One region of the Mesorhizobium sp. M0029 genome, then DNA from elsewhere that is predicted to be linked to it. Evidence: predicted binding sites of a transcription regulator. Region 1 holds the regulator's gene; each other region holds the start of a gene.

Region 1 (7,714 bases):
GTGCTGTCGATGCTGTTCCAGACCATCACCTTCTTCGAGAGCGTGTCGCCGATGAGCTTCTTCTTCGGCACGGTGTGGGATCCGCGTTTCGCCGCCGCCGGTTCCGGCGGCAGCCGGGGTCAGTTCGGCCTGATCCCGCTTCTTGCCGGCACGCTCTACATCGCCGCCGTCGCCCTTCTGGTGGCAGTGCCGGTCGGGCTGATGTCGGCGGTCTACATGTCCGAATATGCCTCGCGCGGTGTGCGCTCGGTGGTCAAGCCGGCGTTGGAACTGCTGGCCGGCATTCCGACCATCGTCTACGGCATCTTCGCCGTTGTCACGCTCGGACCGTTCTTGCGCGACCTGTCGGCGGCACTCACCGGCGGCTCGCCCTTCATCCAGGGCCAGAGCATCTTCACCGCCGGTCTGGTGATGGGCGTCATGCTGATCCCGGTCGTGTCCTCTTTGTCCGACGACATCATCACCGCGGTGCCGCGCGCAATGCGTGACGGCTCGCTCGGCCTCGGTGCCACGCGCTCCGAGACGATCAAGCGGGTGATCCTGCCGGCGGCACTGCCCGGCATCGTCGGCGCCATCCTGTTGACGGCGTCGCGCGCCATCGGCGAGACGATGATCGTCGTGCTGGCGGCGGGCGTCGCCGCCAATCTGACGGCCAATCCGTTCGAGGCGATGACGACCATCACCGTCAAGATTGTCAACCAGCTGACCGGCGATCTCGAGTTCAACTCGCCGCAGACGCTGGTCGCCTTCGCGCTCGGCCTGACGCTGTTCGCGCTGACGCTGGTGATGAACATCGTCGCCCTCTACATCGTGCGCAAGTACCGGGAGCAGTACGAATGACCGACATCCCCCTGGACACGATGGCGGGTGCCGTCGCGCGTCCGCGCCGCGACATCGGGCTGAAGGCGCGCTATGCCGCCGAACGCCGGTTCCGCATCTATGGCGTGATTGCGATCTCGGTGGGCCTGGCGTTCCTGGCCATCATGCTGATCACCATCGTCTCGAAAGGCTACACCGCCTTCTGGCAGACGACGGTGACGCTGCCGGTCACCTTCGACGAGAAGGTGATCGATCCCTCCGGCAAGCGCGCCACCGACCCTACCGTGCTGATCAAGGCGAACTATCCCAAGCTCGCCGAAAACGCGCTGGTGGCCAAGCTCGGCATCGATCCGGCCAACAAGCCGATGATGCTGAAGCTCAAGGGCTTCCTGTCGGAAGGCGCCCGCGTCCAGCTGCGCGACATCGTCTCCGCCGATCCGTCGGTGATCGGCAGGACGCGTGACGTCGACATCCTGGCTGCCGCGAACCTCGACTCGGCCTTCAAGGGTCAGATCGACCTCGGCGTCGATGAAGCGCGCCGCAAGGTGTCCAACCAGCAGATCGACTGGATGAACAAGCTTAAAGCCGACGGCGTGATGGCCGAGCATTTCAACACCGGCCTGTTCACCTATGGCGCCTCCAGCCGGCCCGAAACGTCGGGCATGGGCGTGGCGATCATCGGCTCGTTCTACATGATGGTGATCGTGCTGTTGCTGGCGCTGCCGATCGGCGTCGCCGCCTCGATCTATCTCGAGGAATTCGCCAAGAAGAACCGCTTTACGGACCTGATCGAAGTCAACATCAACAATCTCGCGGCGGTGCCGTCGATCGTCTTCGGTCTGCTTGGCCTTGCCGTGTTCATCAACTTCCTCGGCATGCCGCGCTCGGCTTCCTTCGTCGGCGGCCTGGTGCTGACGCTGATGACGCTGCCGACCATCATCATCGCCACGCGCGCCGCCCTCGCCGCGGTGCCGCCGTCGATCCGCTCGGCGGCCCTAGGTCTCGGCGCCTCCAAGATGCAGATGGTGTTCCATCACATCCTGCCGCTTGCCGCCCCAGGCATCCTTACCGGCACCATCATCGGCCTGGCGCGTGCGCTCGGCGAGACAGCACCGCTGCTCTTGATCGGCATGGTCGCTTTCGTCGCCGATTATCCGACGACGCCTTTCGATCCGGCGACCGCGCTGCCGGTTCAGATCTATATGTGGGCAAACGAGGCTGAGCGCGCTTTTGTCGAGCGCATGTCCGGCGCCATCATCATCCTGCTCGTCTTCCTCATGGCCATGAACATCACCGCGATCGTGCTCCGGCGCCGGTTCGAGCGGCGCTGGTAGAAAAAAGGCAATTTGGTATGAACATCATGACCGAACAGTCCCTTGAGAATGCAGTGGGCGACAAAATGAACGCCAAGTCGAACGAAGTCATCAAGATGCGCGGCGACAAGGTCGGCGTGTTCTATGGCGAGAAGCAGGCGTTGTTCGACGTCAATCTCGACGTCCGCCAGAACCAGGTGACGGCGCTGATCGGCCCGTCCGGCTGCGGCAAGTCGACCTTCCTGCGCTGCCTCAACCGCATGAACGACACCATCGATTCGGCGCGGGTGACCGGCAAGATCACGCTCGATGAAGACGACATCTACGACAAGAACATCGATGTCGTCGAACTGCGCGCACGCGTCGGCATGGTGTTCCAGAAACCCAACCCGTTCCCGAAGTCCATCTACGAGAACGTCGCCTACGGCCCGCGCATCCATGGGCTGGCTAAGCGCAAGTCCGACATGGACCAGATCGTCGAGCAGAGCCTGAAGAAGGCTGCGATCTGGAACGAGGTCAAGGACCGCCTGCAGGAGCCCGGCACCGGCCTGTCCGGCGGCCAGCAGCAGCGCCTGTGCATCGCGCGCGCCATCGCCGTGTCGCCGGAAGTGATCCTGATGGATGAGCCCTGCTCGGCGCTTGATCCGATCGCCACCGCCCGTGTCGAGGAGCTGATAGACGAGCTGCGCCAGAACTACACGATCGTCATCGTCACCCACTCGATGCAGCAGGCGGCGCGCGTGTCGCAGCGCACGGCGATGTTCCATCTCGGCTATCTCGTCGAGGAGGGCGCAACCGACAAGATGTTCACCAACCCCGACGACAAGCGCACCCAGGATTACATTACCGGCCGCTTCGGCTGAACCTTCCGGCGGGTGAATTTCAGGCACGAGGACCAAGATCATGGGTGAACATACCGTCGCCTCCTTCGATGAAGAGCTCGGGCAGATCAGCAAGCTGATCCGCGACATGGGCGATCTGGCAGGCTCGATGGTCAGCGGCTCGACCAGGGCGCTGCTCAATTCGGACAATGCGCTGGCACAGCGTGTCGTTTCCGACGACGCCATCATGGATGCGCGCCAGCGCGAACTGGACGACCGCGCCATCACGCTGATCGCCAAGCGCCAGCCGATGGCCAACGATCTGCGCGCCGTGGTCGGCTCGATCCGCATGGCCGGCGACCTCGAGCGCATCGGCGATCTCGCCAAGAACATCGCCAAGCGCGTCGGCACCGTGGGCCTCAGTGTCACGCCGCGCGACCTGTCGCACTCCATCGACGCCATGGCGCAGCTGGTGCTGATCCAGGTGCAAGGCGTCGTCGAGGAATATGCCGCCACCGATGCGGCAGCGCTTGCAAAACTCAGGAATGACGACGAGCGCATCGACGTCAAATACACGTCCGTGTTTCGTGAGCTCTTGACCTACATGATGGAAGACCCTCGCAACATCACCGCCTGCACGCATCTCTTGTTCTGCGCCAAGAATCTTGAGCGCATCGGCGATCATGTCACCAACATCGCCGAAAATGCGTATTATGTGCTGACCGGCCAGCAACTGCCCGCCAATCGTCCGAAGCAGGACGAGACGGCGATGGCCATGCCGGCCTGATGAGGGTGAACTGCCGATGATCGCGCCACGCATCATGGTCGTGGAGGACGAGGAACCGCTAGGCGTGCTCCTCCGCTACAACCTCGAATCCGAAGGCTATCACGTCGAGGTGGTGACACGCGGCGACGAGGCCGAGATCCGCCTGCAGGAAAACGTGCCCGATCTCCTGGTGCTCGACTGGATGGTGCCCGCTGTTTCCGGCATCGAGCTCTGCCGGCGGCTTAGAGTGCGGCCCGAAACCGAGCGGCTGCCGATCATCATGCTGACCGCGCGCGGTGAGGAAAGCGATCGCGTGCGCGGCCTGTCCACCGGCGCCGACGACTATCTGGTCAAGCCATTCTCGACGCCGGAGTTCATGGCGCGAGTGAAGGCGCTGCTGCGCCGGGCCAAGCCGGAAGTGCTGTCCAGCGTGCTCAAGGTCGGCGACATCGTGCTCGATCGAGAATCGCACCGGGTCTACCGCAAGAAGAGCGAGATCAGGCTCGGACCGACCGAGTTCCGGCTGCTCGAATTCATGATGCGCCATCCCGGCCGCGTGTTCTCGCGCAGCCAACTGCTCGACAATGTCTGGGGCGAGACGATCTATATCGACGAGCGAACCGTCGATGTCCATGTCGGGCGGCTGCGCAAGGCCGTCAACAACGGCCGCATGCCGGATGTCATCCGTACCATTCGCGGCGCCGGCTACGCGATCAGGGAAGATTAGGATGCTGCGCGTCGCGCCGTTGCCGGCCTTTCAGGCGACATGCTTGCCAGATTTGGGCTGAATGCCCGGTGCGAAAATCTCCTGGTCGACGAAGCCGAGTGCGCGCATGGCGCAGCCTTCGCGGATCAGCGGCAGTTCGTTGGGCTCGGTGTCGAAGGAGATCGACTTCGAGTGCTGGCCGCCGGCAGTCTGGGCGATGGCCTCGCGCAATGCCGGCTCGATCAGGTCGAAGGCGGCGGCGCTGACGCCTACCATGGCGACGGGTGCCGGATCGATCAGCGCAAACAGGCTGCCGAGGCCGAAGCCGAGCGCCTCGCCGGCCTTGCGATAGGCTTCGCGCTCCGGGCCGTCGGTTTCGCGGGCGCGCGCGGCGAGTGCGCGCATATCAGCGTCGCCGATATCGACCGGCTCGGCATCCTCGCCCATCATTTTGGCGCTGCGCCAGATGGCGTAGTTTCCGGCATAGGCTTCCACGCAGCCGCGCCGCCCGCAGCGGCAGAGCGCGCCGCCCGGACGGTGGATCATGTGGCCGAACTCGCCGCCCGAGGAATGGGTGCCGGTGAACAGTTCGCCTTTCAGCACCAGGCCCATGCCGATGCCGTGCGATAAGAGGATGGCGATAAAATTGTCGCGGTAGCGCTCGGGCTGGCGCCATTGCAGCGCCACCGCCATCATGTTGCAATCGTTCTCCATGGTGGCAGGAATGCCGAATTCCGCTTCCAACATGTCGGCGAAGGCAATGTCGGTCAGTGGCGTGATCGGCGACCACAGCATGGCGCGCGCCTGCGAATCGGTGATGCCCTGGATGCCCATGGCAATGCGGGCGATGCTCTGGACATCGAGGTCGGGATCCTCAAGCCGCCGCCGGACGATTGCTACGCATTCGCCAATCAGCTCGTCGCGCGGCTTGGTCAGCGTGTCCAGCCGGCGCTGTTCCTCGGCGACGACGTGGCCGGCATAGTCGATGACGGTGACGGACAGGAAATTGAGCGACAGCACGACGGTCATCACCGCCGCCGCTTCCGGGTTGAGACCAAGGCCCACCTGCGGCCGGCCGCGTTTCAGTGCGCCGGTCTCGCCAGGTTTGCCTTCAATCAGGATGCCTTCTTGAATCAGATCAGACGAGATTGCCGATATGGTCGAGTGGCTGAGGCCGGTGGTCGCCGCAATCTCGGTCCGCGACGGCTGGCCGGCCCGGCGCACGGCTGAAATCACCATCGCACGGTTGCGACGGCGCAGATCGTCGTGGCGGATTCCAACCGACATTTGTTTCCTCCCGGCCTCCTCGCGCCTCATGATAGTGAAGGCGTTCGACGGCACCAGCCAAATATTGGCAGACGCCGGCAGCCCTGTCATTGTTTATTGCGGACCTCGAAAAAATTCGGCAAGGCCATCAGAATCCATCAGAATCGATGTTGACAGCGCCTTATCATTGAACCAGTATTTTTTCGAGGCTCGAAAAAATAGGGCCTCTGTGTGCCGGCCCTCGGGCCAGTTTTGTCGCGCCGCACGCGGCGCAGGGAGGATTATGATGGACAGATTTGCAGCCGCCATGCTGGCGGGTGTCGCCATGTCGCTGGCGCTGGTCTCGGTCGCGCAGGCGAAGGACAAGGTCATCGGCGTGTCGTGGTCGAACTTCCAGGAAGAGCGCTGGAAGACCGACGAGGCGGCGATGAAAACGGCGATCGAAGCCGACGGCGACAAGTACATTTCGGCCGACGCGCAGTCCAATCCCGGCAAGCAGCTGACCGACGTCGAAAGCCTGATCTCGCAGGGCGCCAACGCGCTGATCATCCTGGCGCAGGACGCCTCGGCCATCGGCCCGGCGGTGCAGAAGGCGCTGGACGAAGGCATTCCGGTCGTCGGCTATGATCGCCTGATCGAGAACAAGGACGTCTTCTACCTGACCTTCGACAACAAGGAAGTCGGCCGCATGCAGGCCCGCGAAGTGTTCAAGGCGAAGCCCGAAGGCAACTATGTCTTCATCAAGGGCTCGGGCTCGGATCCGAATGCCGATTTCCTGTTCTCGGGCTCGATGGAAGTGCTCAAGGAAGCCATCGACTCGGGCAAGATCAAGAATGTCGGCGAGGCCTATACCGATGGCTGGCTGCCGGCCAACGCCCAGAAGAACATGGAACAGTTCCTGACCGCCAATGACAACAAGGTCGATGCCGTGGTTGCGGCCAATGACGGCACCGCCGGCGGCGTTGTCGCCGCGCTGACGGCGCAGGGCCTTGCCGGAACGGTTCCGGTCTCGGGCCAGGACGGCGACCATGCCGCCCTGAACCGCATCGCGCTCGGCACGCAGACGGTGTCGGTGTGGAAAGACGCGCGCGAACTCGGCAAGAACGCCGCCGAGATCGCCTCGCAGCTTGCCGATGGCAAGAAGACGGGCGACATTGCCGGCGCCAAGGACTTCACCACGCCTGGCGGCAACACCGTCAAGTCGCTGTTCCTGACCCCCGTCGCGATCACCAAGGACAACCTCAACGTCGTCATCGACGCCGGCTGGATCAAGAAGGACGAAGTCTGCACAGGCGTCGCCGCCGGCAGCGTCGCGGCTTGCAACTGATCTCGCCGACTTGAAGAAATGAGGCGCCGCGGCTGTCAAGCCGCGGCGTTTTCTCTACGAGAATTGTGTGTTTCCGCCATCGGCGGCAAACTTCTAGGCTGTGGTCCGGCATCCGCGCCAGACGGCAAGCCGCTGGAGGACATCATGACCGACACGACCTCAAATCCGCAGGCCGATACGGCGCGAGCGTCTGAACTCGGCGCGGTCGCCCGGTTCGTGAAAGCGACCGAGCTCGACACGCGTATGCTCGGCATGGTCGGCGCGCTGCTGGTCATCTGGGTCGGCATACATATCCTGTCGGGTGGGCTTTTCCTGACGCCGCGCAATCTTTGGAACCTGTCGGTGCAGACGTCCTCGGTCGCGATCATGGCGGCCGGTATGGTACTGGTCATCGTCATGCGCAACATCGACCTTTCGGTGGGCTCCGTCGAAGGCGTGATCGGCATGATCATGGGCGTGGCACAGGCCGAATTCCTCATTCGCGTCATCGGCTTCCAGCTTGGAAACCCCTGGCTCTGGATCATCTCGCTTGCCGCCGGCGTGGTGCTTGGTCTGTTGATCGGCGCGTTCCAGGGCTTCATCATCGCCTATATGCAGGTTCCGGCCTTCATCGTGACGCTTGGTGGCCTGCTGGTCTGGCGTGGCATGGCATGGCTCATCACCAGCGGGCGCACGGTCGCGCCACTCGACGCCACC
Region 2 (7,714 bases), on a different contig from region 1:
GGCCTCGATCTCTTTTAGGATCGTGTTCAGCCCGTGAGCGATTTTTTCTTGATCGGCCGCCGAAATAATGCCCGTTTCAGCCAACATCTCGCTGTGGGCGACCGAACCTCTTATGTCTTGGGCATAGAGTTTGCGGTCGAACGAGATCGATGCGTTGATCGCTTCCATGATCGCGGCCGGACCCGAGGCAAAACGTCCGCCCCACATCTGGTTGCTGGCCTTCTTGTCGCTCATCGCTATAACCCGTGCTCCGGAGCAGTCTTAGAAAAATGGCAGACGGTAACAGATACTTCCCGGCCCCGCGCCTGATCCTCGCCGCTTTGCTGGCGGGCGTGCTGGCCGGCGCGGTCGCGGTATATGTCAGCGAGAGCGGGTCTGGCAACAACGCAGCCACCGGCAGCGCACCTGCGGCCGGCGCGGGCAACAGCAAGGACGATGTCGCCTGCGCCGCCAAGAGCGACCGCGCCAAAAAGGTTGCCGCCGCAGCCACCGGCCAGGTGGCGGCATTGCTGCCCGCCGATCCGCCGCAATCGCTGAAAAGCCTCGCCTTCAACGGCCCAGACGGCAAGCCGATGACGATCGCCGATCATGTCGGCAAGACCGTGCTGCTCAACTTGTGGGCGACGTGGTGCGCGCCCTGCCGCGCCGAAATGCCGGCGCTCGATACGCTGCAGAAGGAAAAGGGCAGCGATGCCTTCGAAGTGGTCGCGGTCAATGTCGATGCCGGCGACGATGTGAAGCCGAAGAAGTTCCTCGCCGGTATCGGCATCGGGTCGCTCGGCTACTACCGCGATTCGACGCTGGCGCTGTTCAACGACGTCAAGACGCGTGGCTTGGCGCTAGGCCTCCCCGTCACCATGCTGATCGATGGCGAAGGCTGCCTGGTCGCGCATATGAACGGACCGGCCGAATGGTCGGGACCGGATGCCAAGCGCCTGGTCGAGGCCGCACTCGCCCCTTAGGATGAGCGCAGGGCCGCCGCCGGCGGCAGCATCAAGATGCTGCCGCCCCGTTGTTTGACGCTGGCGTCCTCTTGTGCCGCCGGCGCCGCGACGCCGGTCAGTTCGCTGAACGCCTCGATCGGGCTCGGCCGGCCTAGATAATAGCCCTGGCCGATCTCGCAGGCCTCGGCGTCGAGGAATTTCAGCTCGCCCAGCGTCTCGACGCCCTCGGCCAGAACCGGCAGGCCGAGACCGCGGCCAAGCCCCAGAACGGCGCGCACGATGGCTGCCACCTGGCCGTTGCTGTCGACTGATTTGATGAATGAGCCGTCGATCTTGATCTTGTCGAAGGGGAAGGCGCGGAGATTGGATAGCGAGGAGTAGCCGGTGCCGAAATCGTCCATCGCCACACGCACGCCAAGCGCCTTCACCTGGCGCAAGGTCGCCAGCGCGCGCGGCATGTCCTTGACCAGCGCCGTTTCGGTGATCTCGAGTTCGAGCCTGCCGGGCGTCAGGCCGGAGCCGAGCAGGACTTCATGCACCTTGCGGCTGAAATTCGGATTGTGGAGCTGCACCGCCGAGACATTGACCGCGACGGTGAGAGGGTTCTTCCAGCGCGCAGCCTCGGCGCAGGCCGTCGCCAGCACCCATTCGCCGATCTGGATGATGACGCCGCTGTCTTCGGCCACCGGGATGAAGGTCGCCGGCGACACGTCGCCGCGCTGCGGATGGCGCCAGCGGATCAGCGCTTCGAACCCGACCATCCGCCCGCTGCTGATCTCCTTTTGTGGCTGGTAGACGAGGCGAAACTCATCGCGCGCCATGGCCTGGCGCAGTTCGTGCTCCATCACGCGCCGGTCTCGCGCCTCGGCGCCCATCGAGGCCTCGAAGTAACGGTAGGTGTCCTTGCCCTCGGCCTTGGCGCGGTAGAGCGCGGTGTCGGCGTGGCTGACCAGGAGTGTCGGCTCATCGGCGTCGAGCGGATAAAGTGCAATGCCGATGCTGGCCGACACCAGCCCGCCACCGACCGACAGCCGGTTTTCCTCGCGCATGGCCGCCAGCACCGCCTCGGCGATGCGGCCGGCCGCCTGCGGATCGGGAAGGTTCGGAGCGATGATGGCGAACTCGTCGCCGCCGAGACGCGCCAGCATCTGTCCGTGGCGGAGCACGGCGGAGGCGCATAGCGCCACCTTCTGCAACATGGCATCGCCGGCGCCGTGCCCGAACAGGTCGTTCACTTCCTTGAAGCGGTCGAGGTCTAGCAGCAGCAGCGCAAGATGCCCACCCTTGCCGCCGCGGTCCATTGCGGCAATTTCGGCCTCGAGCCGGCCGGAGAAACTGCGGCGGTTGGGGAGCCCGGTCAGCGGGTCGAAATGGGCGAGGCGCAGGATCTCCTGCTCGGCCTTCCTGCGTTCGCGGATGTCGCGCACGGCGACCACGCTGTGCCGCTTGCCGCAATAGTCGATGCTTCTGGCGATAAGTTCGACGGGGATGGTGGCGCCGTCATGGGCTCTGAGTTCGGCTTCCTGTGCCTGTCCGCTGCAGTCGGACATGCCGGCCGCGGTGCGTTCGCCGAAGAGGTCGCCAAGCAGCATCGCGTTCAGCACTTCCGGCGCAATGCCGGTGAGTGCCGCGATGCTGTCATTGGCGCTGACGATGCGGGCGCCGTCGCAGACGATCAGCCCCTCGACGGCGGCGTTGGCGAGGCCGTGCATGCGCTCGGCCTCGAGCTTGTGACGCCGGAAGCGAAGGTCGATCCACAATGCTGCGGCTGAAAGCACCAGGATAGCCATGCTGACTGCAGCGGCGGCGAAGGCCTGCGACACCGGTTCGACCGTGAACTGCGATATCTCGATGGAGGAGTCCGGGAAGATCGACACCGCGCCCATGGCGATGAAGTGCAGGCTGCAGATCGCCAGCGTCAACAGGATGGCGGCGGCGATTGTGGCCTTCATGGACGGCCGTCGCAACACGACCAGCAGCGCCAGCGCGGCGAGGGTGACGCCTGTCAGCACCGAGACGCCGACCAGCAGCGGGTTCCAGACGATGCGCCCTTCGACCTCGAAGGCGGCCATGCCGATATAGTGCATGGCGGCGATACCAGCGCCGAGGACCGCGCCGCCGACCAGAGGGTAGTCGATGCCCCGGCGCAAGGTGGCGATCCACATGCCCGCAGCGGTCAGGGCGACGGAACCGGCGAGCGAAAGCGCCGACATTTCCGTATTGTAGGCGTTGGGGATTCCGGGAGAAAAGGCAAGCATTGCGATGAAATGCGTCGCCCAGATACCGAAGCCGGTGGAAGTGGCTGCTATCATCAGCCAGGTATAGCGGTTGCGCTCGCTCGAGCGGTCGACATGGCGAAGCAGGTTGACCGCCGAGAAGGAAGAAATACCGCAAATGAGCGCTGCCAGTGCGACCAGTCTCAGATCGTGCTCATGCACGATACAATTATAGACCGTCAGCATCTCGCCCCACCTGCTCTCCCACAGCAATCAAGCCGTCCACTTGATTAGTATGCCACGCTTGACGAAGAATCGGTTATGCGAACTACAACTACAGCGGGTTTTTCGGGTTGTACGTTGCGGCGATCCTGTTCTCATTCCAGACGCACGGTTACAGCAGCGCCTGGCGCGATGCCGCTCGGCCGATCTCGATCTGGCCGAGCGCCGGTTTGGCGGCCGCACGGTGCAGGTGCGTGGCGCTGTCACGCGGGCCCTTCACGCATCGCTGGGCGGTCGGCGATCCTTGCAGGCCCACCATGCCCCATTCTATCGCTGAGCCGGCTTGGCATTTCTCTCTGTCCTCGTTGCAAGGCGAGGGGGCGCGAAGTTAGCCGGGTATGAAATTCACGAAACAGCAACAAATCCGTTGTCCGATTGTCATCAGCGACACATATTGCGTTCGCGGGAGCGCCCCTTTCGCCAATGACAAACGGGAGATGAAACATGAAGTTGTTCGGCTTTGCGGCCGGTGTTGCCGCCACCTTGACCCTGCTTTCCACCACCTCCGCCTTCACCGCCACCCAGATCAGTTGGTGGCATGCAATGACCGGCGCCAATGCCGAGGTGGTCGACAAGATCGCCAAGGATTTCAATGCCAGCCAGAGCGACTATGAAATTCTCCCTGTTTTCAAGGGCACCTATCCCGAAACGCTGAATGCCGGCATCGCTGCCTTTCGTGCGGGGCAAGCGCCCGACATCATCCAGGTGTTCGACGTGGGTACCGGCGTCATGATGGCCGCCGAAGGTGCGATCAAGCCGGTGGCCGATGTGCTGACCAGCGCCGGCGTGACCTTCGACAAGAGCCAGTATTTGCCCGGCATCGTCGGCTACTATTCGAAGCCGGACGGGACCATGCTGTCCTTCCCCTATAATTCCTCGTCGCCCATCCTCTACTACAACAAGGATATCTTCCAGAAGGCCGGGCTTGATGTGAACAATCCGCCAAAGACCTGGAACGAGGTGTGGGAAGCCGCCAAGAAGATCAAGGCGAGCGGCGCCGCTTCCTGCGGCTATACCTCGACCTGGTTGACCTGGATCCACCTTGAGGCCTTCGCTGCCTGGAATGACGTTTCCTATGGCACCAACCAGAACGGACTTGCCGGAACCGACGTCGAGCTCAAGATCAATGCGCCGATCTTCGTCAATCATTTCCAGGCGCTCGCCGACCTGGCCAAGGACGGCACCTTCAAATATGGCGGCCGTACATCCGAAGCCAAGCAGATCTTTCTTGCCGGAGAATGCGGCATCTTCACCGAATCGTCGGGGGGTCTCGGTGACATCGTCAAGTCGGGCATGAACTACGGCATCGGCCAGCTTCCCTATGATAGTGACGCCAAGGGCGCGCCCCAGAACACCACGCCGGGCGGCGCCAGCCTGTGGGTGTTCGGCAACAAATCGGACGAGGAATACAAGGGCGTCGCGGCGTTCTTCTCCCACCTGTCCAAGACCGAAGTGCAGGAGTATCTGCATCAGAAGTCGGGTTATCTGCCGGTGACGCTCGCTGCCTATGAGGCGACCAAGAAGTCCGGCTTCTATGACAAGAACCCGGGCCGTGAGACGCCGATCCTGCAGATGCTGGGCAAGGCGCCGACCGAGAACTCGAAGGGCGTGCGCCTCGTCAACCTGCCGCAGGTGCGCGACATCGAGAATGAGGAGTTCGAGAAGATGCTGGCCGGCCAGCAGACTGCGCAGCAGGCGCTCGACAACGCGGTCGCACGCGGCAACAAGGCGATTCAGGAAGCGATCGGAAACTGAAGCGATTTGTCAGTTGAACCTCGTCCACGCGGACCCGCGTGGACGATTTCCTGAATAGCGAGGGAATCACCCTGTCTCCACGCGTCGTCTTCCCCAACAAGACCCTGCCTTACCTGCTGGTGGCGCCGCAACTCGCCATTACGCTGATCTTTTTCTACTGGCCGACCGGGCAGGCGCTCTACCAGTCGATGCTTAGGGAAGACCCGTTCGGGCTGAAGAGCAAGTTCGTCGGGCTCGCCAACTTTCGCAAGGTGCTGGCCGACCCGGCCTACCTCAACTCGATCAAAGTCACGCTGGTGTTCTCTCTGGCGACCGCGATCGTCGCCATGGGTGTGGCCCTGTTGCTTGCCGTCATGGCCGAGAAGGTGGTGCGCGGCAGAGGCCTTTATCGCACGCTGCTGATCTGGCCGTATGCGGTGGCGCCGGCGATTGCCGGCATGTTGTGGCTGTTTCTGTTCAACCCCTCGATCGGTTCGCTGGCCTACGCCTTGAGAGGTCTCGGCATCGCCTGGGATCCCTTGCTTAACGGAAACCAAGCCATGATCCTGCTGGTATCTGCGGCTGCCTGGAAGCAGATCAGCTACAATTTCCTGTTCTTCGTCGCCGGGCTGCAGGCGGTGCCGAAGACGTTGATAGAGGCGGCGGCCATGGACGGCGCCGGGGAGACGAAGCGCTTCTGGACCATCGTCTTGCCGCTGCTCGCACCGACGACCTTCTTCCTGCTGGTCGTCAACACTGTCTATGCGCTGTTCGACACTTTCGGTATCGTTCATGCCGTCACCGGCGGCGGGCCAGGCAAGGCCACCGAGACGCTGGTCTACAAGGTCTACAATGACGGTTTCGTCAATTTGATCCTCGGCGATTCGGCCGCGCAGTCGGTCATCCTGATGGTCATCGTCATCTCACTCACGGCCATCCAGTTCCGCTATGTGGAACGCAAAGTCCACTACGGTTGAGCGCGAGCGATGATTGGTCAGTCCCCGCTTCGCGCCCTCATCGCCCACGCCGTGCTCATCCTGGGCATCCTGATCGTCGCTTTCCCGATCTACTACACCTTCGTTGCCTCCACGCAGACGCTGCAGACCATCCTCAAGCCGCCATTGCCTCTTTTGCCCGGCGACCAGGTCTGGAACAATTACAGCGAGGCGCTGTTCGGCGGTGTCGGCCGCATCGGCGGCGTCAGTGTCGGCCGATTGCTGCTCAACACCACGATCATGGCGCTCGGCATCGCGGTGGGGAAGATTTTCATCTCGATCCTTTCGGCCTATGCGATCGTGTTCTTCCGTTTTCCGCTTCGGATGGTCTTCTTCTGGCTGATCTTCATCACACTGATGCTTCCCGTCGAGGTGCGCATCCTGCCGACCTACAAGGTGATGGTCGATCTCGGCATGATCGACACCTATGCCGGCCTGATCATTCCGCTGATCGCCTCGGCCACCGCCACGCTTCTGTTTCGCCAGTTCTTTATGACCATCCCAGGTGAGTTGGTGGAAGCGGCGCGTGTCGACGGCGCCGGACCATGGCGCTTCTTTTTCGACATCCTGCTGCCGCTGTCGCGCACCAACATCGCAGCACTGTTCGTCATCCTCTTCATCTATGGCTGGACGCAGTACCTGTGGCCGCTGCTCGTCACCAACAGCAACGACATGAACACCATCGTCATCGCACTTAGAAAGATGGTTTCCTTCGCCGATGCCGATACCCAATGGCATCTGGTCATGGTCACCGCGATGCTGGCCATACTGCCGCCGATCCTGATCGTGGTGCTGATGCAACGCTGGTTCGTGCGCGGACTTGTCGATTCCGAAAAGTGAGAAGCCGATGGCGACCGTCGATCTGAAGGATGTGAAGAAGGTCTATCCCAGCGGCGTCGAGGCGGTGAGGGGTGTCTCCATCGCCATTCCCGACAAGGAGCTTTGCGTGCTGGTTGGGCCGTCCGGCTGCGGCAAGTCCACGCTGCTGCGGATGATCGCCGGGCTTGAGACCATTTCTTCCGGCACCGTCGCCATCGACGGCAAGATCGTCAACACGATCGGTCCGACCGAGCGCGACATCGCCATGGTGTTCCAGAACTATGCGCTCTATCCACATATGAAGGTCTACGACAACATGGCCTACGGGTTGCGCAACCGGGGTACTCCCAAGGACGAGATCGACAGCAGGGTTCGCTCGACCGCCAAGGTGCTGGAGCTCACGGCGCTGCTCGACCGGCGCCCGCGCGAGCTTTCCGGCGGCCAGCGCCAGCGCGTGGCCATGGGTCGCGCAATCGTGCGCAATCCAAAAGTCTTCCTGTTCGACGAACCGCTTTCCAACCTCGACGCCAAACTGCGCGGCCAGATGCGGGTTGAAATCAAGAATTTGCAGCGCTCGCTCGGTGTCACCTCGGTCTACGTCACCCACGATCAGCTTGAGGCGATGACGCTGGCCGATATTCTCGTCGTCATGAATGGCGGATTGGTCGAGCAGACGGGCGCGCCGCTTGACATTTACGAGAAGCCGGCCTCGACCTTCGTCGCC
Region 3 (7,714 bases), on a different contig from region 1:
CCGGTATCGATCTGTCGAAACCGGTCGTCACCTCTTGCGGTTCCGGCATAACGGCGGCCGTCGTCACTCTGGCGCTGGAGACGCTCGGTCACACCGACAACCGGCTCTATGACGGCTCATGGACGGAATGGGGCGGGCTGGCAGACACGCCTGTGGTGACGGGCAAGGAATGATGGCGATGGAAAATGGCGCGCTGGACGACATCGAGGTTACGGTCACGTTTCTGGAAATGCATGTGCCGCCGGCCTGTTCGCCGCCGTTGCCCTACAACAGGCAGATCGCGCTGCTCAGGACCAAGGACATTCCGCTGCATTTCTACCGCTATCTGATGGATCGGGTCGGACGCAAATGGCACTGGGTCAATGTGCTGAGGCTGGACGATGACGAGCTTGCCGCCGGCATCCACCGCGAGGACCGCGACATCAGGGTGCTTTATCTCGACGGCGCGCCGGCCGGGTTCTTCGACCTCAAGCCGCATTTGCCAGAGGAAGTCGAACTCGCTTATTTCGGCATGATGGAACATGCGACCGGGCAAGGCATCGGCCGTTGGTTCCTCGGTGCGGCGATCGCCGCAGCATGGTCGTATGGGCCGAAACGGGTAACGGTGCAGACCTGCACGCTCGACCATCCGGCTGCCTTGCCGCTCTACCAGAAGCTCGGTTTTGCGCCGGTGGCGCAAAAGAAGGAGACCGTGCATCCGCTGTCGTTCGCCGAGCGCTCGGCCAGCGTCATGCGGCCGTGACTTTCTCCGACTGAAGGCCGAACCGACCGTTCACGGCGAGGAATTCCTGCTCGTGCGGACCCAGGACGAGAACTGGCGCAGCCGCCGGGTGACGCTGCGCCGCTTCGACGATTTCATCCGATGAGCCGGCGCGGGACCTGCCCAATGCCGAAGCAGTCCGGCCTGAGACTGGCCGGGCTGCTGACAGTTGACAGGAATCGGGTGGGAAGCACCTCGGCGGGGGCATAATTTCCGGTCAACCACACCGGAGATTTAGCCATGACCGTCCAGTTCAAAGCCTTGCCGACAGAAGATGTGAGAGCGCTGCAGCGCGGCGGGCCGGACGCTTACGGGCAAACGCCGGAGCGGAAGGTTTCAGATGGCGACGGGGTGCCGTGCCGGCATTGCCTGAGAAACGTCGCCGAAGGCGATGGCTATCTGATCATGGCCTATCGGCCGTTTCCGGCGTTGCAGCCTTACGCCGAGACAGGACCGATCTTCCTGCATGCGCAGGAATGCGAACGCGCAGCCGAGACGGAAGCGCTTCCAGAGATGCTTGAGAGCAGCGACTATATCGTGCGCGGCTATGGTGCGGATGACTGCATCGTCTATGGCAGCGGCGGCGTCATTCCGACTGGCGGCATTGCGGCGCGGGCAGAGACGCTGTTTGAGCGCGCTAACATCGCCTATGTCCACGTCCGCTCGGCGCGCAACAATTGTTATCAGTGCCGCATCGAGCGTTTCTGACAAAAAGATGCCCGCCGGTGGTCTGGCGGGCAGTTGGGAACCGTGTGACGGCTCGATCCGTCAAGTTGGCACCCTTGTCTGTGCAGGTTTTTCGGATGGCTGATGTGAAACGCTTCACACAGCGCCCGCGACTATCGCCGGCACACGGTGGCGCGCCGACTGGCGGCGAACTGTCGTACTGCCGTCGCATTCATACGTTAAAAGGTCGATGGATTGCCGACCGCGGATGAACCGGCGGGGATCTCGATATCGAGGAAGCGGGGCTTTGGCTCCGCTTTTTGTTGCCGGCGTTTTGCCCGCAAGAAAAAACCCACCGGGATGAGCCGGCGGGCTGACGGGAGCAAGTCTTCCCAATTTAGGTGAGATCAGGATTTAGGTCTGGTCAGGCCGCCAGAACCGCCTTCGGTTCGACCAGCTCATAGCCGAGTGCTTCGGCGACGGCGCGATTGGTGATCTTGCCCCTGTGGACATTGAGGCCGTTGCGCAAATGATGGTCGTCGACCAGCGCCTTCAGGCCCTTGTCGGCCAGCTGCAGGCCATAATGCAGCGTCGCGTTGTTGAGCGCGTGCGCCGAGGTCACCGGCACGGCGCCCGGCATGTTGGCGACGCAGTAGTGGATCACGCCGTCGACCTCATAGGTCGGCTCGGCATGGGTGGTGGCGTGCGAGGTCTCGAAACAGCCACCCTGGTCGATAGCGACGTCGACCAGCACCGAGCCCTTCTTCATGCCCGACAGCATTTCGCGGGTCACCAGCTTGGGTGCAGCAGCACCCGGGATGAGCACGGCGCCGACGACGATGTCGGCCGATAAGCATTCTTCCTCAAGCGCCTCGACTGTGGAGTAGCGGGTGTGGACGCGGCCGGTAAAGAGGTCGTCCAGCTGGCGCAGGCGCGGGATTGAGCGGTCGATGATGGTGACGTCGGCGCCGAGGCCGACCGCCATGCGGGCGGCATGCAGGCCGACGACGCCGCCGCCAAGCACGGTGACCTTGCCGGGCAGCACGCCGGGAACGCCGCCGAGCAGCACGCCGCGGCCACCATTGGCCTTCTGCAGCGCCGTGGCGCCGGCCTGGATCGACAGGCGGCCGGCAACTTCCGACATCGGCGCCAAGAGCGGCAGGCCGCCGCGGTCGTCGGTTACGGTCTCATAGGCGATTGCGGTGACGCCGGACGCGAGCAGGCCCTTGGTCTGCTCCGGATCCGGGGCCAGGTGAAGATAGGTGTAGAGGATCTGGCCGTCGCGCAGCTGCGCCCATTCGTTGGGCTGCGGCTCCTTGACCTTGACGATCATGTCGGACTTGGCGAACACGTCGGCGGCGCTCTTGGCAATAGTGGCGCCGGCGGCGCGATACGCATTGTCATCGGCGCCGATACCGGCGCCGGCGCCGCTTTCGACCAGCACTTCATGGCCATGCGCGACATATTCGCGGACGGAGCCCGGCGTCAGGCCGACGCGGTATTCGTGGTTCTTGATTTCCTTGGGGCAACCGACGCGCATAGTCTTCTCCTGATCCGGCCCTTCGGGCTCGTTCCCTGTATCAACCGAGTGAACCACGAATCGTTGCGCAGGTGTTTGCGAATGCGCTTGCGCGGGGTCACGCGTTTCGATAATCGTTGCGCGAAATCAAGGAAATTTCGCAGGAATCACGAGAAATGCCGCTCGACAGGATCGATATCGCCATTCTCGAGGCACTGCAGAAGGATGGCCGCATACCCAATGCGGCGCTCGCCGAAAGGGTCGGCCTGTCGCAGTCGGCCTGTTCGCGCCGGCTCGACAATCTGGAGAAATCCGGCACCATCCGCGGCTATCACGCCCGGCTTTCGAACGCAGCGCTCGGCCACCAGATGACGGCGATCGTGCACATATCGCTGTCGGGACAATTCGAAAAGACGCTGTCGGATTTCGAGGCGGCAATCAAGCGCTGCCCCAATGTGCTGTCCTGCCACCTGATGTCGGGCGAATATGACTATATCCTGCGCATCGCCGCCAAGGACCTGGTCGACTATGAGCGCATCCACAAGGAATGGCTGTCGGCGATGCCGCACGTGACCAAGATCAATTCGTCGTTTGCCCTGCGCGAGATCGTCGATCGCACGGCCATGGGCATGAAGCCGGAACTGGCTTAGCCCTGAGCGGCCTCGGTCACCAGCCTATCCATCGGTATATCGTGCGGCTGCGGGTAAATGGTGTCGATGCGCTGCAGTTCGTAGCCGACGCCGACGACCAATGGCTTGAACGGCATGGCAGCCAGCGTGCGGTCGAAGAAGCCACCGCCATAGCCCAGGCGGTAGTTTCGCGGGTCGATGCCGACGATCGGCGAGATGACGATGTCGGGCAGCACCGGCTCGCCTTCGGCCGGGATCGGGATGTTCCAGATGCCTTTTTCCAGCCGGTCGCCGGGCACATAAGCGCGGAAGATCAGCGGCTGGCCTTTCTCGATCACGATGGGCAGCGCCGTGCGGCCGCCGCGTTCGTTGATCGACGCCATCCACGGCCGCAGGTCCGGCTCGCCGCGAAACGGCCAATAGAGGCTGACCATGCGGCCGGCAATGTCGCCGATTGCCGCGTCGAGCCCTTCGGCGATAGCCCGCGACATCGCCACCCGCGCATCGGCGGAAACCGCCAACCGTGCCGCGATCAGACGCTCGCGCTCGGCCTTGCGCCAACGGCGCACATCGGTCCAGTCGGTCAATGGCGCGCGAAATTCCGGATCGAGTTCGTGCATGAAGCAAGGCGGCGAAGAATATTGCCCCCGCCCTTTGCCATCTTTGTCATCGTCGTTGGCCATGCTTCACTCCCGTGGTTCCAGCCTGCAAGGCTATACCCGTCCATGCTTGCCGACATAGGCATTCGCGACATCCGGCGACGAGTCCTGGGCAGCCTTAAGCGGCAATCTAGCTCGCCGCGACATTGTTGCGGTGCACAAAAATCGCTAGATAGAGGGAGACAAATAGGGGTGAATGCGATGAGTGAAACCAGCCATCATGTCGTTGTCGTCGGCGCAGGGTTCGGCGGTCTCGAACTCACGCGGGCGCTGGCCGGCGCACCCGTGCGCATCACCATGATCGACAAGCGCAACCATCACCTTTTCCAGCCGCTGCTCTACCAGGTGGCGACCACCTCGCTGGCGACCTCGGAAGTTGCCTGGCCGATCCGTCATCTGCTGCGCAAGCGCGAGGACGTGACGACCCTGCTCGGCAACGTCACCGGCGTCGACCGTCCAGGCAAACGCGTGGTGCTTGAGGACGGCAGTTCTGTTCCCTACGACACGCTGGTGCTCGCCACCGGCGCGCGTCATGCTTATTTCGGCCACGACGAATGGGAGCCTTTCGCGCCCGGGCTGAAGACGCTTGAAGACGCAACCACCATTCGGCGGCGCATCCTGCTCGCCTTCGAGCAGGCCGAGCGCGAGACCGATCCGGCCAAGCGCCAGGCACTGCTGACACTGGTCATCGTCGGCGGCGGCCCGACCGGCGTGGAGCTTGCCGGCACCATTGTCGAACTCGCGCATGAAACGCTGCGCGGCGAATTCCGCAACATCGACACGCGTGAGGCGCGTGTGGTGCTGGTCGAGGCCGGAGACAGGATCCTAGCCAATTTCGCGCCAAAGCTGTCCGACTATGCGCGCAAGGCGCTGGAGCGGCGGGGCGTCACGGTCGAGCTTGGCCGCGCCGTCACGCGCCTCGATGCCGAAGGCGTCGTCTTTGGCGATACGCATCTGCCGGCGCGAACCATCCTGTGGGCCGCCGGCGTGGCGGCTTCACCCGCGGGAGAGTGGCTGGGCGCGCCGGTGGACCGGGCGGGCAGGGTAATGGTCGAGCCCGATCTGACCGTGCCGAACAGTCCTGAAATCTTCGTCATCGGCGACACCGCGCATGTCTTGCGGCCGGACGGCAAACCGGTGCCCGGCGTGGCGCCCTCGGCCAAGCAGGAGGGCAAGCATGTCGCCGCGACGATCAGGGCGCGGCTGGCCGGCGATGGCGCGCCGCGGCCTTTCCGCTACAAACATGCCGGCGACCTGGCGACGATCGGCAAGTGGGCAGCCGCGATCGATTTCGGCTCGATCAAGCTCACGGGATGGCTTGCCTGGTGGCTGTGGGGCGTGGCGCATATCTACTTCCTGATCGGTTTCCGCAACCGGCTCTCGGTGTCGCTTAGCTGGCTATGGATCTATTTCACCGGCCAGCGCAGCGCGCGGCTGATCACCCAGGGCGACGATGACAAGGGCTGAGGTTCTCAACCGCGGCCAAGGATATTCATCCAGCCGTCACCTTTTGCTGATCGACTGACTTCCCGATGGACATGGCCGGTTTTCGGCGCGAAGCTTCCGCCCGGGGCTGGGATCTTGTCACGTCGCTGGGAAGGAAAACCAATGCCGCATCTCAATTACCCCGTCTCCCGCCGTAGTTTTCTTGCCGGTACGGCCGCCAGCGGGGCGCTGATCATGCTCCATCCGTTTTCCGCCCGCGCGCAGGCCAATCAGGCGCATCTGAGGATCATGGAGACCACCGACATCCATGTGAATGTGCTGCCTTACGACTACTACGCCGACAAAGCCAACGACACGATGGGCCTGTCACGGACGGCCTCACTGATCGCGGCGGTGCGCAAGGAAGCCACCAATGCGATGCTGATCGACAATGGCGATCTTTTGCAGGGCAATCCGATGGGCGATTACATCGCCTATGAGAAGGGCCTCAAGGAAGGCGATCTGCATCCGATCATGAAGGGCATGAACGTGCTGGGCTATGAATGCTCGACGCTCGGCAATCACGAGTTCAATTACGGCCTGTCGTTCCTCGACAAGGTGCTGGCCGGAGCCAATTTCCCCTTCGTCTGCGCCAATCTGATCCGCGGCACCGAGCTTGCCGCCAAACCGCGCGACGACAAGCTCTACCTCAAGCCCTATGTCATCCTCGACAAGAAGATCAAGGACGGGTCGGGCGCCGAGCAGCCGATCAAGATCGGCATCATCGGCTTTGTGCCGCCGCAGATCATGGTCTGGGACCTGAAGAACCTGGAAGGCAATGTCAGGACGCGCGACATCGTCGAGGCGGCCAGGGCATGGGTGCCGCAGATCAAGGAGGAGGGCGCCGACATCGTCATCGCGCTCTCGCATTCCGGCATCGATATCAAGCAGGGCGACGGCATGGAGAACGCCTCCTTCTTCGTCGCCGGCGTCGAAGGCATCGATGCGGTGTTCACCGGCCATCAGCATCTCGTCTTCCCCGGCAAGAAGGATTTTCAGGCGCTCGAAGGCGTCGACACCGAGAAAGGCACGCTGCAGGGCAAGCCCGCCGTGATGGGCGGTTTCTGGGGCTCGCATATGGGACTGATCGATCTGCTTCTGGAACGGGACGGATCGAAATGGCGCGTAGCCTCGGCCACATCGGAGGCAAGGCCGATCTACCAGCGCGTCGACAAGGCAAACAAGCCGACGGTGGCGGACGACCAGCGCGTCGTCGATGCGCTGAAGGCGGACCATGAGGCGACACTTGCCTATGTCCGCCGACCGGTCGGCAAGACCTCGGCGCCGCTCTATTCCTATTTCGCGCTGGTCGCCGACGATCCGTCGGTGCAGATCGTCAACCAGGCGCAGAGCTGGTACCTCAAGGACATATTGAAGAGCACGCAGTGGAAGGATGTGCCGCTGCTGTCGGCGGCAGCACCCTTCAAGGCCGGCGGGCGCAACGGCGCCGACTACTATACCGACGTGCCGGTGGGCGACATCGCCATCAAGAACGTCGCCGACCTCTATCTCTATCCGAACACGGTGCGCGCCGTCGAAATCACCGGCGCGCAAGTGAAGGAATGGCTGGAAATGTCGGCCGGCATTTTCAGGAAGATCGAGCCGGGCAAGGCCGACCAGGCGCTCATCGACACCGAATTCCCGTCCTACAATTTCGATGTGATCGATGGCGTCAGCTACGGAATAGACCTGTCGCAGCTGCCGAAATACGATGCCAAGGGTGGCGTCGCCAATGCCGGCTCGAACCGCATCGTCGGCCTCAGCTTCGACGGCAAGCCTATTGATCCGGCAGCGAAATTCGTCGTCGCCACCAACAATTACCGCGCCGGCGGTGGCGGCAATTTCCCCGACATCAATGCCTCGAAGATCATCTACGAGGCGCCGGACACCAACCGCGACGTGATCGTGCGCTACGTCGTCAGCGAAGGCACGATCAATCCCTCGGCCGACGACAATTGGTCGTTCACGCCGCTGCCCGGCACCAGCGTCGTGTTCG

What was found. The regulator PhoB, encoded in region 1, activates phosphate uptake and scavenging genes when phosphate is short. The targets are predictions, from matches to a motif close to TGTCATNNANCTGTCAT.
Region 2: a site for PhoB is predicted at 3,808-3,824, ahead of ugpB (sn-glycerol-3-phosphate ABC transporter substrate-binding protein UgpB). Genes of this name have one in related genera too.
Region 3: a site for PhoB is predicted at 5,724-5,740, ahead of NKJ76_RS28985 (bifunctional 2',3'-cyclic-nucleotide 2'-phosphodiesterase/3'-nucleotidase). Genes of this name have one in related genera too.

What each region holds. Positions count from the first base shown of each region.
Region 1 is NZ_JAMYVF010000018.1:70,842-78,555, forward strand. Features, by position in the region: gene pstC (phosphate ABC transporter permease subunit PstC) at 1-840, shown strand, start outside; gene pstA (phosphate ABC transporter permease PstA) at 837-2,153, shown strand; gene pstB (phosphate ABC transporter ATP-binding protein PstB) at 2,171-2,995, shown strand; gene phoU (phosphate signaling complex protein PhoU) at 3,036-3,740, shown strand; gene phoB (phosphate regulon transcriptional regulator PhoB) at 3,757-4,446, shown strand; gene NKJ76_RS25270 (ROK family protein) at 4,477-5,712, opposite strand; gene xylF (D-xylose ABC transporter substrate-binding protein) at 5,978-7,018, shown strand; gene NKJ76_RS25280 (sugar ABC transporter permease) at 7,163-7,714, shown strand, end outside.
Region 2 is NZ_JAMYVF010000003.1:59,242-66,955, forward strand. Features, by position in the region: gene argH (argininosuccinate lyase) at 1-234, opposite strand, end outside; gene tlpA (thiol:disulfide interchange protein TlpA) at 270-962, shown strand; gene NKJ76_RS06335 (bifunctional diguanylate cyclase/phosphodiesterase) at 959-3,406, opposite strand; gene NKJ76_RS06340 (hypothetical protein) at 3,555-3,701, opposite strand; gene ugpB (sn-glycerol-3-phosphate ABC transporter substrate-binding protein UgpB) at 3,887-5,197, shown strand; gene ugpA (sn-glycerol-3-phosphate ABC transporter permease UgpA) at 5,269-6,153, shown strand; gene ugpE (sn-glycerol-3-phosphate ABC transporter permease UgpE) at 6,163-7,011, shown strand; gene NKJ76_RS06360 (sn-glycerol-3-phosphate import ATP-binding protein UgpC) at 7,019-7,714, shown strand, end outside.
Region 3 is NZ_JAMYVF010000026.1:13,287-21,000, forward strand. Features, by position in the region: gene sseA (3-mercaptopyruvate sulfurtransferase) at 1-173, shown strand, start outside; gene NKJ76_RS28950 (GNAT family N-acetyltransferase) at 179-742, shown strand; partial or broken gene NKJ76_RS28955 (OmpA family protein) at 762-866, shown strand; gene NKJ76_RS28960 (DUF1203 domain-containing protein) at 1,001-1,468, shown strand; gene ald (alanine dehydrogenase) at 1,851-2,966, opposite strand; gene NKJ76_RS28970 (Lrp/AsnC family transcriptional regulator) at 3,122-3,595, shown strand; gene NKJ76_RS28975 (5-formyltetrahydrofolate cyclo-ligase) at 3,592-4,257, opposite strand; gene NKJ76_RS28980 (NAD(P)/FAD-dependent oxidoreductase) at 4,435-5,700, shown strand; gene NKJ76_RS28985 (bifunctional 2',3'-cyclic-nucleotide 2'-phosphodiesterase/3'-nucleotidase) at 5,842-7,714, shown strand, end outside.